Regions from separate parts of the Stutzerimonas sp. KH-1 genome, predicted to be linked through region 2. Evidence: predicted binding sites of a transcription regulator. Region 2 holds the regulator's gene; the other holds the start of a gene.
What was found. The regulator sigma-54, encoded in region 2, starts transcription at its own class of promoters, with help from an activator protein. The targets are predictions, from matches to a motif close to ANTGGCATNNANNTTGCTNT.
Positions count from the first base shown of each region.

Region 1: ACX1DW_RS03315 (flagellar hook-length control protein FliK) is a predicted target of sigma-54. The motif match lies at 2,528-2,547, and genes of this name have one in related genera.

Region 1 covers NZ_CM137011.1:665,135-670,591, forward strand. The annotation lists gene ACX1DW_RS03300 (STAS domain-containing protein) at 32-337, shown strand; gene ACX1DW_RS03305 (ATP-binding SpoIIE family protein phosphatase) at 339-2,030, shown strand; gene ACX1DW_RS03310 (Hpt domain-containing protein) at 2,059-2,409, shown strand; gene ACX1DW_RS03315 (flagellar hook-length control protein FliK) at 2,583-3,818, shown strand; gene fliL (flagellar basal body-associated protein FliL) at 4,052-4,585, shown strand; gene fliM (flagellar motor switch protein FliM) at 4,599-5,457, shown strand, end outside.
Region 2 covers NZ_CM137011.1:2,532,092-2,537,548, forward strand. The annotation lists gene ACX1DW_RS12260 (KpsF/GutQ family sugar-phosphate isomerase) at 1-180, shown strand, start outside; gene ACX1DW_RS12265 (KdsC family phosphatase) at 180-704, shown strand; gene lptC (LPS export ABC transporter periplasmic protein LptC) at 713-1,285, shown strand; gene lptA (lipopolysaccharide transport periplasmic protein LptA) at 1,272-1,817, shown strand; gene lptB (LPS export ABC transporter ATP-binding protein) at 1,817-2,542, shown strand; gene ACX1DW_RS12285 (RNA polymerase factor sigma-54) at 2,690-4,198, shown strand; gene hpf (ribosome hibernation-promoting factor, HPF/YfiA family) at 4,272-4,580, shown strand; gene ptsN (PTS IIA-like nitrogen regulatory protein PtsN) at 4,590-5,054, shown strand; gene rapZ (RNase adapter RapZ) at 5,070-5,457, shown strand, end outside.

The sequences.
Region 1 (5,457 bases), 1.9 Mb from region 2:
GCTTCACGACGTACCGGATCAGGAGTGCCACATGACCATCACTTCGCAGCCTTCGGCGGATGGCCAGGAGCTGACCATTTCCATCAGTGGACGCTTCGACTTCAATGCGCATCAGGCCTTCCGCGATGCTTATCAGCGTCAGGACGTCCATCCGCAGCGCTACGTGGTGAACCTACAGGGCACGACCTACATGGACAGTTCGGCGCTAGGCATGCTGCTGCTGCTGCGTGACCATGCCGGGGGCGACGAAGCCGACATTCGCCTGCTCAACTGCAGCCCCGACGTTCGCAAGATCCTTTCGGTATCCAACTTCGAACAGCTGTTCGTGATTGCCTGACATGCCCATGGGGCTGTCGATCCTGATCGCCGAGGACAGCCCGGTCGATCGGATGCTGCTTTCGACCATCGTCGCCAAGCAGGGGCATCGCGTGCTCACCGCCGCCGATGGTCTTGAAGCGGTACAGCTGTTCGAGCGGGAGAAACCGCAGCTGGTGCTCATGGACGCGCTGATGCCGGTGATGGATGGCTTCGAGGCGGCCCGGCGCATCAAGCAGTTGGCCGGCGATGAGCTGGTGCCGATCATCTTCCTGACTTCGCTGACCGAGCATCAGGCGCTGGTCAGTTGCCTTGAGGCAGGGGGTGACGACTTTATCGCCAAGCCCTACAACCCGATCATTCTCGAAGCGAAGATCCAGGCCATGCATCGCCTGCGCCGTCTGCAGGCGACAGTGCTTGAGCAGCGCGATCTGATCGTCCGGCGCAACCAGCAGCTGCTCGACGAGCATCGCGCGGCCAAGGCAATCTTCGACAAGGTTGCCCATGCTGGCTGTCTCAGCGCGCCTAACATCCGTTACCGACAATCACCCCAGGCGCTGTTCAACGGCGATCTGCTGCTGGCCGCGCAGGCGCCGGCAGGCCAGATGTTCGTTCTGCTCGGTGATTTCACCGGCCATGGACTGCCAGCGGCGATCGGCGCCATGCCGCTGGCGGAAACCTTCTATGGCATGACCGCCAAGGGCCATTCGAGCAACGACATCCTTCGCGAGATGAATGCCAAGCTCAAACAGATCCTGCCGGTGGAGATGTTCTGCTGCGCAACGCTGCTGGACATCGACCCCAAGCAGGGGCGTTTACGCGTGTGGAACGGCGGTCTTCCTGATGGCTACCTGATTTCGGCGGATGGTCGGCAGACCCCGCTGGTGTCACGGCATCTACCGCTGGGCGTCGTCTCGGCTGCGAAGCTGGATGACAAGTTCGAACACTATCCTGTGGCGCCGGGCGATCGGCTTCTGCTGCTTTCCGATGGGGTCGTGGAGAGCCGCAATGCCGACGACGAGCTGTTCGGTGAGCAGCGTCTGCTGGCCGCCCTGGCTGCCAACCGCGATCCGTCGCGGTTGTTCGACGAGATCGAGCAGGCGCTGCTCGACTTTCATGGCCAGCCCCACGACGATTTGAGCCTGGTCGAGGTCGTGGTCAGCGACGAGGCGGTGCCGATGCCGCTGGCGGCGCCGGTTTCGGCAAGTCGTGTACGTCCAATGGACTGGTCGTTTCGGATCGAACTGCGCGCCGACAGCCTGCGTGGCGGCAATCCGCTGCCCTCCGTGCTGCAGGTTCTCTTGCAGGTCAACCAGCTGCGTCCGCGAGCCGGTCAGATCTATACAGTGCTTGGCGAACTCTATTCCAATGCGCTGGAGCACGGCGTGCTGGGGCTCGATTCGACCCTCAAGTGCGATGGGGACGGCTTCAAGCGCTACTACGAGTTGCGTCAGCAGCGTTTGCAGACGCTTGCCGAGGGCCATGTGCACCTCGAGCTGAGCATCAAGACCGGGCCGCAGGGCGGACGATTGCGGGTCGCTATCAGCGACAGCGGCAGCGGGTTCGATGTGGCCCGGGCATTGCGGCTCGGGCTCGGCCGAGACCAGTTCAGTGGGCGCGGCTTGCACCTGGTGCGCGAGCTGAGCGATGGGTTCGAGTGGCGGCCGGACGGGCGAGGTCTGAGCGTAGAGTTCAGCTGGCCGCCTGAGGCATAATCCGGCCCTTTGAATCAGGAGTGTCCCGGTGACCAACACTCATCTCGATAGTGCCGTGCTCGCCACGCTGCAGGACGTGATGGAGGGTGAGTACCCGGCGCTGCTGGATACCTTCCTGACCGATTCCGAGGAGCGCGTCCGGCTGCTTCGCCAGGCGCTGCATTCGGATCAGAGCGAGTCACTGCGGCGTGCCGCGCATAGCTTCAAGGGCAGCTGCAGCAACATGGGCGCGACTTTGCTCGCCGAGCTTTGCCAGCAATTGGAGAGTGCCGCCCGCAATGAGCGGCTGGAGGATGCGCCGGCGCTGCTAGCGTCCATCGAGCGCGAGTTCGCCATCATCGGCATCCTGTTCCGCGCTGAGCGACAGCGTTACGGCTGAGCAGACGACTTTCTGGCGCTGTTCGGTCAAGTGGCGGTCGGAGGACTCTCAGTCCGCGCGGTAGCGTAAGTCGCGCTGCCGGTGGACCCTGGTCGCGCTCTGGGCGCCTCCCTCACGTCCTGGCCCAGAAATTGCTCTGTCACGCTCACGATCATTCGTGGCGGACTCATTCCATGGCTGTTACCCCCGACCTGCTGCTCAAGACCCCCACCGTCGATGTGCGTCCCAAGGCTTCGGCAAAAGCGCCGGACACGCCGCGCGAGAGCCGCGACGGCGGCGCAGCGAGCTTTTCCGACGTCTACGCACGGGAGCGCCAGACCCGGCCGACCGAGCGCGCCGAACGTGGCGATTCGTCTCGCGACAAACCTGTCGATGAAAAAGGCGAGGCAAAAGCGGCAGAGGCGAGCGGTGACGAAAAGCCGGCGGTTGCCGAAAGCGGCAATGCCTTGCCTGCCGCAAGCGAATCGGACGAGGTGCCGGAGGCCGAACTGGATCCGCTGCTGATGCTGGGCCTTGGCGGCCAGTCCGTCGCGCCGAGCGAGATTCAGCCAATCGGCGAAGTTCAGCCAGAGACCCTGCTCTCCGGATTGCCGGCCGTGCAGGGGCTGGTCAGTGATGACGGCGAGCTCGCCGAGCCGTCCATGACCAGCACGGGCTTGGTGAGCGATGAGCCGGTGGGGATGCAGAAAGCGGCCGCGCAACTGCACGATCCGCTGGCCCAGGCACAGCTCAAGGCCGACAACGATGATGGCTTCGCCAATGCGTTGCTGGCTGGCAGCGAGTCGCTCGAAGATGCGGAGACAGAGCTGAAACTGACAGCCGAGGAGCTGCTGGAAACGATTGATGCGCCCAAGGAGAGTCGGGCCTCGAGCCTTGGCGAGTCTGCCGCCGCCCGGGTCAATCCGTTGAGCCAGGCGATCGCGCAGCAGATTCAGCAGGCCCAGCGACCGGCGCTGGTGCCGGGACAGCCGGTCCAGGTGCAGCAATCCGGCTGGAGCGAGGCCGTGGTGGATCGGGTGATGTGGATGTCCAGCCAGAACCTGAAATCGGCTGAGATTCAGCTCGACCCCGCGGAACTTGGACGCATGGAAGTGCGTATCGAAATGACCAAGGACCAGGCGCAGGTCACTTTCCTCAGTCCTCACGCTGGCGTACGTGACGCGCTTGAAGGACAGATGCAGCGTTTGCGCGAAATGTTCAACCAGCAGGGTATGAGCCTGATGGACGTCAATGTCTCCGATCAGTCGCTGGCGCGCGGCTGGCAGGGCGGGGCGGACGGCGGTTCGTCGAGGGGCGGCTCCTCCGGTGCGTCCGATATGGCTATCGAGGACGATCAGCAGAGCGGTATCAGCGAGATTTCGAGTACCCGCACCGGTGGCGATCGCGGCCTGGTCGACTACTACGCCTGAGTCTTGTTGCCTCCACTCCGGCGCGTCCAGCATCGGGGTGCGCCGGTTTTCCGCCGTCTGTCTGGATAGCCGTCGCGGCCCGTTGCGGTCGCCGTGACTGCAGCCTTTTCCTGATACCTTTTCGCTAATGGCGAACGACATACCCTAGCGCGCTGGCGTCGGCACGTTGGCACAGCTGTTGCTCCTAACTTCGCACAATCGGGTCGAAACGCTGTTGATGACGGATATTTGGCATGGCTAAGAAACAGGCTCCACCGGTAGTGCCGCCAACCGGGCCGGAAGCGCCTCAGGCAAGCAAAGGGAAGCTGAAACTCATTCTGGTGATCGTGGTCGCCATGTTGGTGGCTGTGGGGCTTTCGATCGGCGGTACGCTTTACTTCATGAGCAAGGGTGATGGCCTGGACAGTGACAAGGCGGAAGAAGCCCCAGCCACCGCTTCGGGTAAGCAGCCGGCGATCTATGAGGTGCTGATGCCGGCCTTCGTGGTCAACTACAGCCACAAGGGGCGGCAGCGGTATATGCAGGTGAGCATCGCGCTGATGTCGCGGGACCAGGCCGCTCTGGATGCGCTGAAGGTGCATATGCCGTTGCTGCGTAACCGGCTGGTGATGCTGTTCTCCAGTCAGGATTTCGAGGCGCTGAAAACGCCGGTAGGCAAGGAAATGCTGCGTCAGCAGGCCACTGCCAGCGTGCAGGAACTGGCGCAGAAGGAAATCGGCAAACTTGCCGTCGAGCAAGTGCTGTTCACCAACTTCGTATTGCAATAGAAGGCTGCCGCAGATGGCTGTTCAAGACCTGCTCTCGCAAGACGAGATCGATGCGCTCCTGCATGGGGTCGACGACGGTCTGGTGGATACCGAAAGCGATTCCGAGCCGGGGTCCATCAAGAGCTACGACCTGACCAGTCAGGATCGCATCGTGCGCGGGCGCATGCCCACGCTGGAAATGATCAACGAACGTTTCGCCCGTTATACCCGCATCAGCATGTTCAACCTGCTGCGGCGTTCGGCCGATGTCTCGGTCGGTGGCGTCCAGGTGATGAAGTTCGGCGAGTACGTGCACTCGCTGTACGTGCCGACCAGCCTCAACCTGGTGAAGATGAAGCCGTTGCGTGGCACGGCGCTGTTCATTCTCGACGCCAAGCTGGTGTTCAAGCTGGTGGACAACTTCTTCGGTGGCGACGGCCGCCACGCCAAGATCGAGGGCCGCGAATTTACCCCGACCGAGCTGCGCGTGGTGCGCATGGTGCTGGATCAGGCCTTCGCCGATCTGAAAGAAGCCTGGCACGCGGTGCTGGACGTCAACTTCGAGTACGTCAACTCGGAAGTGAACCCGGCGCTGGCCAACATCGTCAGCCCCAGCGAGGTGGTGGTGGTTTCCACCTTCCATATCGAGCTGGACAGTGGCGGCGGCGATCTGCACGTGACCATGCCTTATTCGATGATCGAGCCTATTCGCGAGATGCTCGATGCCGGCTTCCAGTCGGATGTCAGCGACCAGGACGAGCGCTGGGTCAAGGCGCTGCGCGAGGACATTCTCGACGTCAACGTGCCGCTGGGGGCCACCGTCGTGCGCCGCCAGCTCAAGTTGCGCGACATCCTCAACATGCAGCCAGGGGACGTCATTCCCGTGGAAATGC
Region 2 (5,457 bases):
ACGCGTATCGATGAAGTCATGACCGTCCACGGCAAGACCGCCAATGCCGAGATGCTGGCAGCCGAGGCATTGAAGATCATGGAAGACCACAAGATCAGCTCGCTCGTGGTGATCGATGAGCAGGAGCTACCCATCGGCGCGCTGAACATGCATGACCTGCTGCGTGCGGGGGTCATGTAATGCACGAACATCTTCTGCAGCGCGCACGCGACATCCGCCTGGCCATTTTCGATGTGGATGGCGTGCTGACCGATGGCCGCCTGTACTTTCTCACCGACGGCAGCGAATTCAAGACTTTCAATACGCTGGACGGCCACGGCATCAAGATGCTGATCAACTCGGGCGTACGCACCGCCATCATCAGTGGCCGCAAGACGCCTGTGGTGGAGCGACGAGCACAGAACCTGGGCATCCAGCACCTGTATCAGGGTCGCGAAGACAAGCTGGTGGTGCTTGACGAGCTGCTGGCCGAACTCGGGCTGAACTACTCTGAAGTGGCCTATCTGGGCGACGACCTGCCCGACCTGCCGGTGATTCGCCGGGTTGGCCTCGGCATGGCTGTGGCCAGCGCCGACAGCTTCGTCCGCGAGCATGCCCACGGCGTTACCCAGGCCCGCGGTGGCGAGGGTGCGGCGCGTGAGTTCTGCGAACTGATCATGCGCGCGCAGGGCACTCTGGCCGCCGCGCAAAACGCATATCTGTAGAGGTCTGCATGCTTCGCAAAATGCGCTTCGCTGTCCTGCTTACACTGATCGCCGCCCTGCTGGTGGCGGTCGGCTACTGGAACATCCGCCCGGAAAGTTTCATGCAGGAGCCATCCGTCGCCAGCGGCGCAACGCCTGATGTCGACTTCTACGTGATCAATTCCCGCACGGTGCAATATCAGCCCGACGGCAAGCGTAACTACGAACTGACCGCAGACAAGCTCGAGCACATCAAGGCGAGCGACATCAGTCTGCTGACCAAGCCGGATCTGCTGTCCTATCGCGGCACCGAACTGCCGTGGCACGTGCGTAGTGAGCGCGGCGAAGTATCGGCCGAAGGCGACGAAGTGCTGCTGATCGATCAGGTCAAGGTCGAGCGCACCGATGCCAAGGGCCGCCCGACGATCCTTACCACCAGCCGCCTGACGGTGTGGCCGGAGAAGGATTATGCCGAGACAAAGCAAGCCGTTAGAATCGAGGCCGCCAATGGCGTGACCACGGCAACCGGCATGAAAGCGTACATGGATGACGGCAGGATGCTCCTGCTGTCCAACGTAAGAGGCCAGCATGAGCTGCGTTAAGACTCTCCCCCTCCTGCTCGGTTTGAGCGCATTCTGGCTAGGCGCCAGCGCGTGGGCGCTTCCCGAGGACCGTGAACAGCCAATCCGCGTTCAAGCCGACACCGCCGAGCTGGACGACCGACAGGGCGTGGCGGTCTACCGCGGCGACGTGGTCATCACCCAGGGCACGATGAAGATCACCGGCGACACGGTGACCATCACTCAGGACGAGAACGGCGACGTCGAAGTCTTCACCTCCATCGGCAAACCGGCCTACTACGAGCAGAAGCCTGCGGCGGACAAGGAAATCGTCAAAGCCTACGGCCTGACCATCCAGTACTTCGCCGCCAACGAGCGGATCGTGCTCATCGATCAGGCCAAGGTCGTTCAGGAAGGCAACACCTTCGAAGGCGAGAAGATCGTCTATGACACCCGTCGCCAGATCGTCAATGCTGGCCGCGCCACCAACGCCGATGTGACCACGCCGCGCCCACGTGTGGACATGGTCATCCAGCCGCGCAAGAACGGGCAGGCAGCGGAGCAGGCGGAGTAATGGCCGTCCTCAAAGCCCAGCATCTGGCCAAGAGCTACAAGAGCCGCCAGGTCGTCCGTGATGTCAGCCTGTCCATCGAAAGTGGGCAGATCGTCGGCCTGCTCGGCCCCAACGGGGCTGGCAAGACCACCTGCTTCTACATGATCGTCGGCCTGGTGAATGCCGACCAGGGTCGAGTACTGATCGATCAGAACGACGTGACCCATCTGCCGATGCACGGTCGCGCGCGCGCCGGGATCGGCTATCTGCCGCAGGAGGCCTCGATCTTCCGCAAGCTCTCGGTCGCCGACAACATCATGGCGATTCTCGAGACCCGCAAGGATCTGGACCGTAGCGGCCGCCAGCAGGCGCTGGAAGGCCTGCTGCAGGAGTTCCACATCAACCATATCCGCAACAGCCTCGGCATGAGCCTGTCCGGCGGCGAGCGTCGCCGCGTGGAGATCGCCCGTGCGCTGGCTACTGCGCCCAAATTCATCCTCCTCGACGAACCCTTCGCTGGCGTCGATCCGATATCGGTGGGCGACATCAAACAGATCATCCACCACCTCAAGGCCAAGGGCATCGGCGTACTGATCACCGACCACAATGTCCGTGAAACCCTGGACATCTGCGAAACCGCCTACATCGTCAACGATGGCCAGCTGATCGCCGAGGGCGACGCCCAAACAATCCTGAGCAACCAACTGGTCAAGGAAGTCTATCTGGGCCACGAATTCCGTCTGTAGAGCCGTTTTTTTTGCGCAGCTCGGCAAATCGGCCCTAGGCAAAGGCTTCCTCGGCAGGCATATAATTTGCTTTCTGTTGGCGCCTGGCGCGCCACATGTCGGAACGGGCGCGGTTGCGCCGGCATAAAAGGTTTGAAGTCCTCTGCCATGAAACCATCGCTAGTCCTGAAGATGGGCCAGCAGCTGACGATGACACCGCAGCTGCAACAGGCCATACGCCTCCTCCAGCTATCCACCCTCGATCTGCAACAGGAGATCCAGGAAGCGCTGGATTCGAATCCCATGCTCGAGCGCGAGGAAGACGGCGACGACTTCGACAGCTCCGACCCGATGGCCGAAGCTGCTGACCGCCCAGCTGAGGCCACCAGCGAGAAAAGCGCCACACAGGACAGCACCTACGACGAGCCATCGCACGGCAGCGAAAGCCTCGATGACGCTGACTGGGGTGAACGCATTCCCAGCGAGCTGCCGGTCGACACCGCCTGGGAGGACATCTACCAGACCAGCGCCAGCAGCCTGCCCAGCAACGATGATGACGAGTGGGACTTCACCAGCCGCACGTCATCTGGCGTCAGCCTGCAGAGCCACCTGCTCTGGCAACTCAATCTCGCGCCGATGAGCGATACCGATCGACTGATCGCCACCACGCTGATCGACTGCATCAACGATCAGGGCTATCTCGAAGAGTCGCTCGAGGAAATCACCGACTCGTTCGACCCAGAACTGGAGATCGAACTCGACGAAGTCGAAGTCGTGCTGCACCGCATCCAGCAGTTCGAACCCGCCGGGATCGGCGCGCGCGATCTGCGCGAATGCCTGCTGCTGCAACTGCGTCAGCTGCCCGAGCGCACCCCCTGGTTGAGCGAAGCGCAGCGTTTGGCCAGCGATTACCTGGATGTCCTCGGCAGCCGCGACTACAACCTGCTGATGCGCCGGATGAAGCTCAAGGAGGACGAGCTACGCCAGGTGATCGAGCTGATCCAGACGCTCAACCCGCGCCCGGGTTCTCAGATCGAAGCGAGCGAGCCGGAATATGTGGTGCCTGACGTGATCGTCCGCAAGCACAACGACCGTTGGCTGGTAGAGCTGAACCAGGACGCCATGCCACGCCTGCGCGTCAATGCGCAGTACGCCAGCTTCGTCAAACGTGCCGATTCCAGTGCCGACAACACCTTCATGCGCAACCAGCTGCAGGAAGCACGCTGGTTCATCAAGAGCCTGCTCAGCCGCAATGAAACGCTGATGAAGGTCGCCACGCAGATCGTCGAGCACCAGCGTGCATTTCTCGAGCATGGTGACGAGGCCATGAAACCGCTGGTGCTGCACGACATCGCCGAAGCGGTGGGCATGCACGAGTCGACCATTTCGCGCGTGACGACCCAGAAATACATGCACACACCGCGCGGCATCTACGAACTCAAGTACTTCTTCTCCAGCCACGTCAGCACGGCAGAAGGCGGGGAATGCTCGTCCACCGCGATCCGCGCGATCATCAAGAAGCTGGTGGCGGCGGAAAACCAGAAAAAGCCGTTGAGCGACAGCAAGATCGCTGGTTTACTGGAAGCGCAGGGCATTCAGGTAGCCCGCCGCACAGTCGCCAAATACCGGGAGTCGCTCGGTATCGCGCCATCCAGCGAGCGCAAACGATTACTGTGATCGGCCAAGGCCGAAACGTCCCGGCGGCAGGGCTTCGGACCTGCTCTTCGCACAAGGCAAAGGAGATAGCAGTATGCAAGTCAATATCAGCGGTGTTCATCTGGAAGTAACCAATGCCCTGCGTGACTACATCGAGGAGAAGTTCGATCGGCTTGCCCGTCATTTCGACCGCATCATCAGCGTCCAGGTGATCCTGCAGGTCGAGAAGCTCAAGCAGAAAGCCGAAGCGACGCTGCATGTCGCTGGCCGCGAAGTGGTCGCCAACTCGGAACACGAAGACATGTATGCTGCCGTCGACCTGCTGGTCGACAAGCTCGATCGCCAGCTGATCAAGCACAAGGAAAAGCAGCTCGACCATACCCAGGGCGCCATCTCCCGCTGACTCCCAGACATGATCCGACTCGAAAACATCCTGACCCCCGGACGTTCCCTGGTGAACGTCCCGGGCGGTAGCAAGAAACGCGTCCTGGAACAGATCGCCAAGGTCATCGCCCAGGACCTCACAGACCTCGACTCCCAGACCATATTCGAAAGCCTGATTGCCCGCGAGAAGCTGGGATCGACCGGATTTGGCAACGGCATCGCCATCCCTCACTGCCGCATGGTCGGCTGTAACGCCCCGCTGAGTGCCGTGCTGCGGCTCGAAACGCCGGTGGACTTCGACGCCATCGACGGCGCGCCGGTAGACCTGCTGTTCGTCTTGCTGGTACCGGAAGCGGCCACCGACGAGCACCTCGAGCTGCTGCGCCAGATCGCCAGCATGCTTGACCGTGAAGAGGTGCGCCAGCGACTGCGCCAGGCGCCGACCAATGAGAGCCTCTATCAGGTCGTCGTCGACGTCCAGAATGGCGCCTAGCGGAGTGGGGGCCAGATGCGGCTGATCATCGTCAGTGGCCGTTCGGGCTCGGGCAAGAGCACCGCGCTGAACGTGCTCGAAGACAACGGTTTCTACTGCATCGACAACCTGCCGGCGGGCCTGCTTCCCGAGCTTGCCGAGCGCGCGCTGCTGCACACCGAGCTGCTGCATCCGCAGGTCGCCGTTTCCATCGATGCGCGCAACCTGCCCAGTCAACTGAAGCGTTTTCCGGAGCTGCTCGAAGAGGTTCGCGCCAGGCATATCCAGTGCGACGTGCTGTATCTGGACGCGGACGACGAAACCCTGCTCAAGCGGTTCTCGGAAACCCGCCGACGTCATCCGCTGACCAACGAGAACCGCTCCCTCGCCGAGGCTATCCGCGACGAGGAGCTGCTATTGGCAG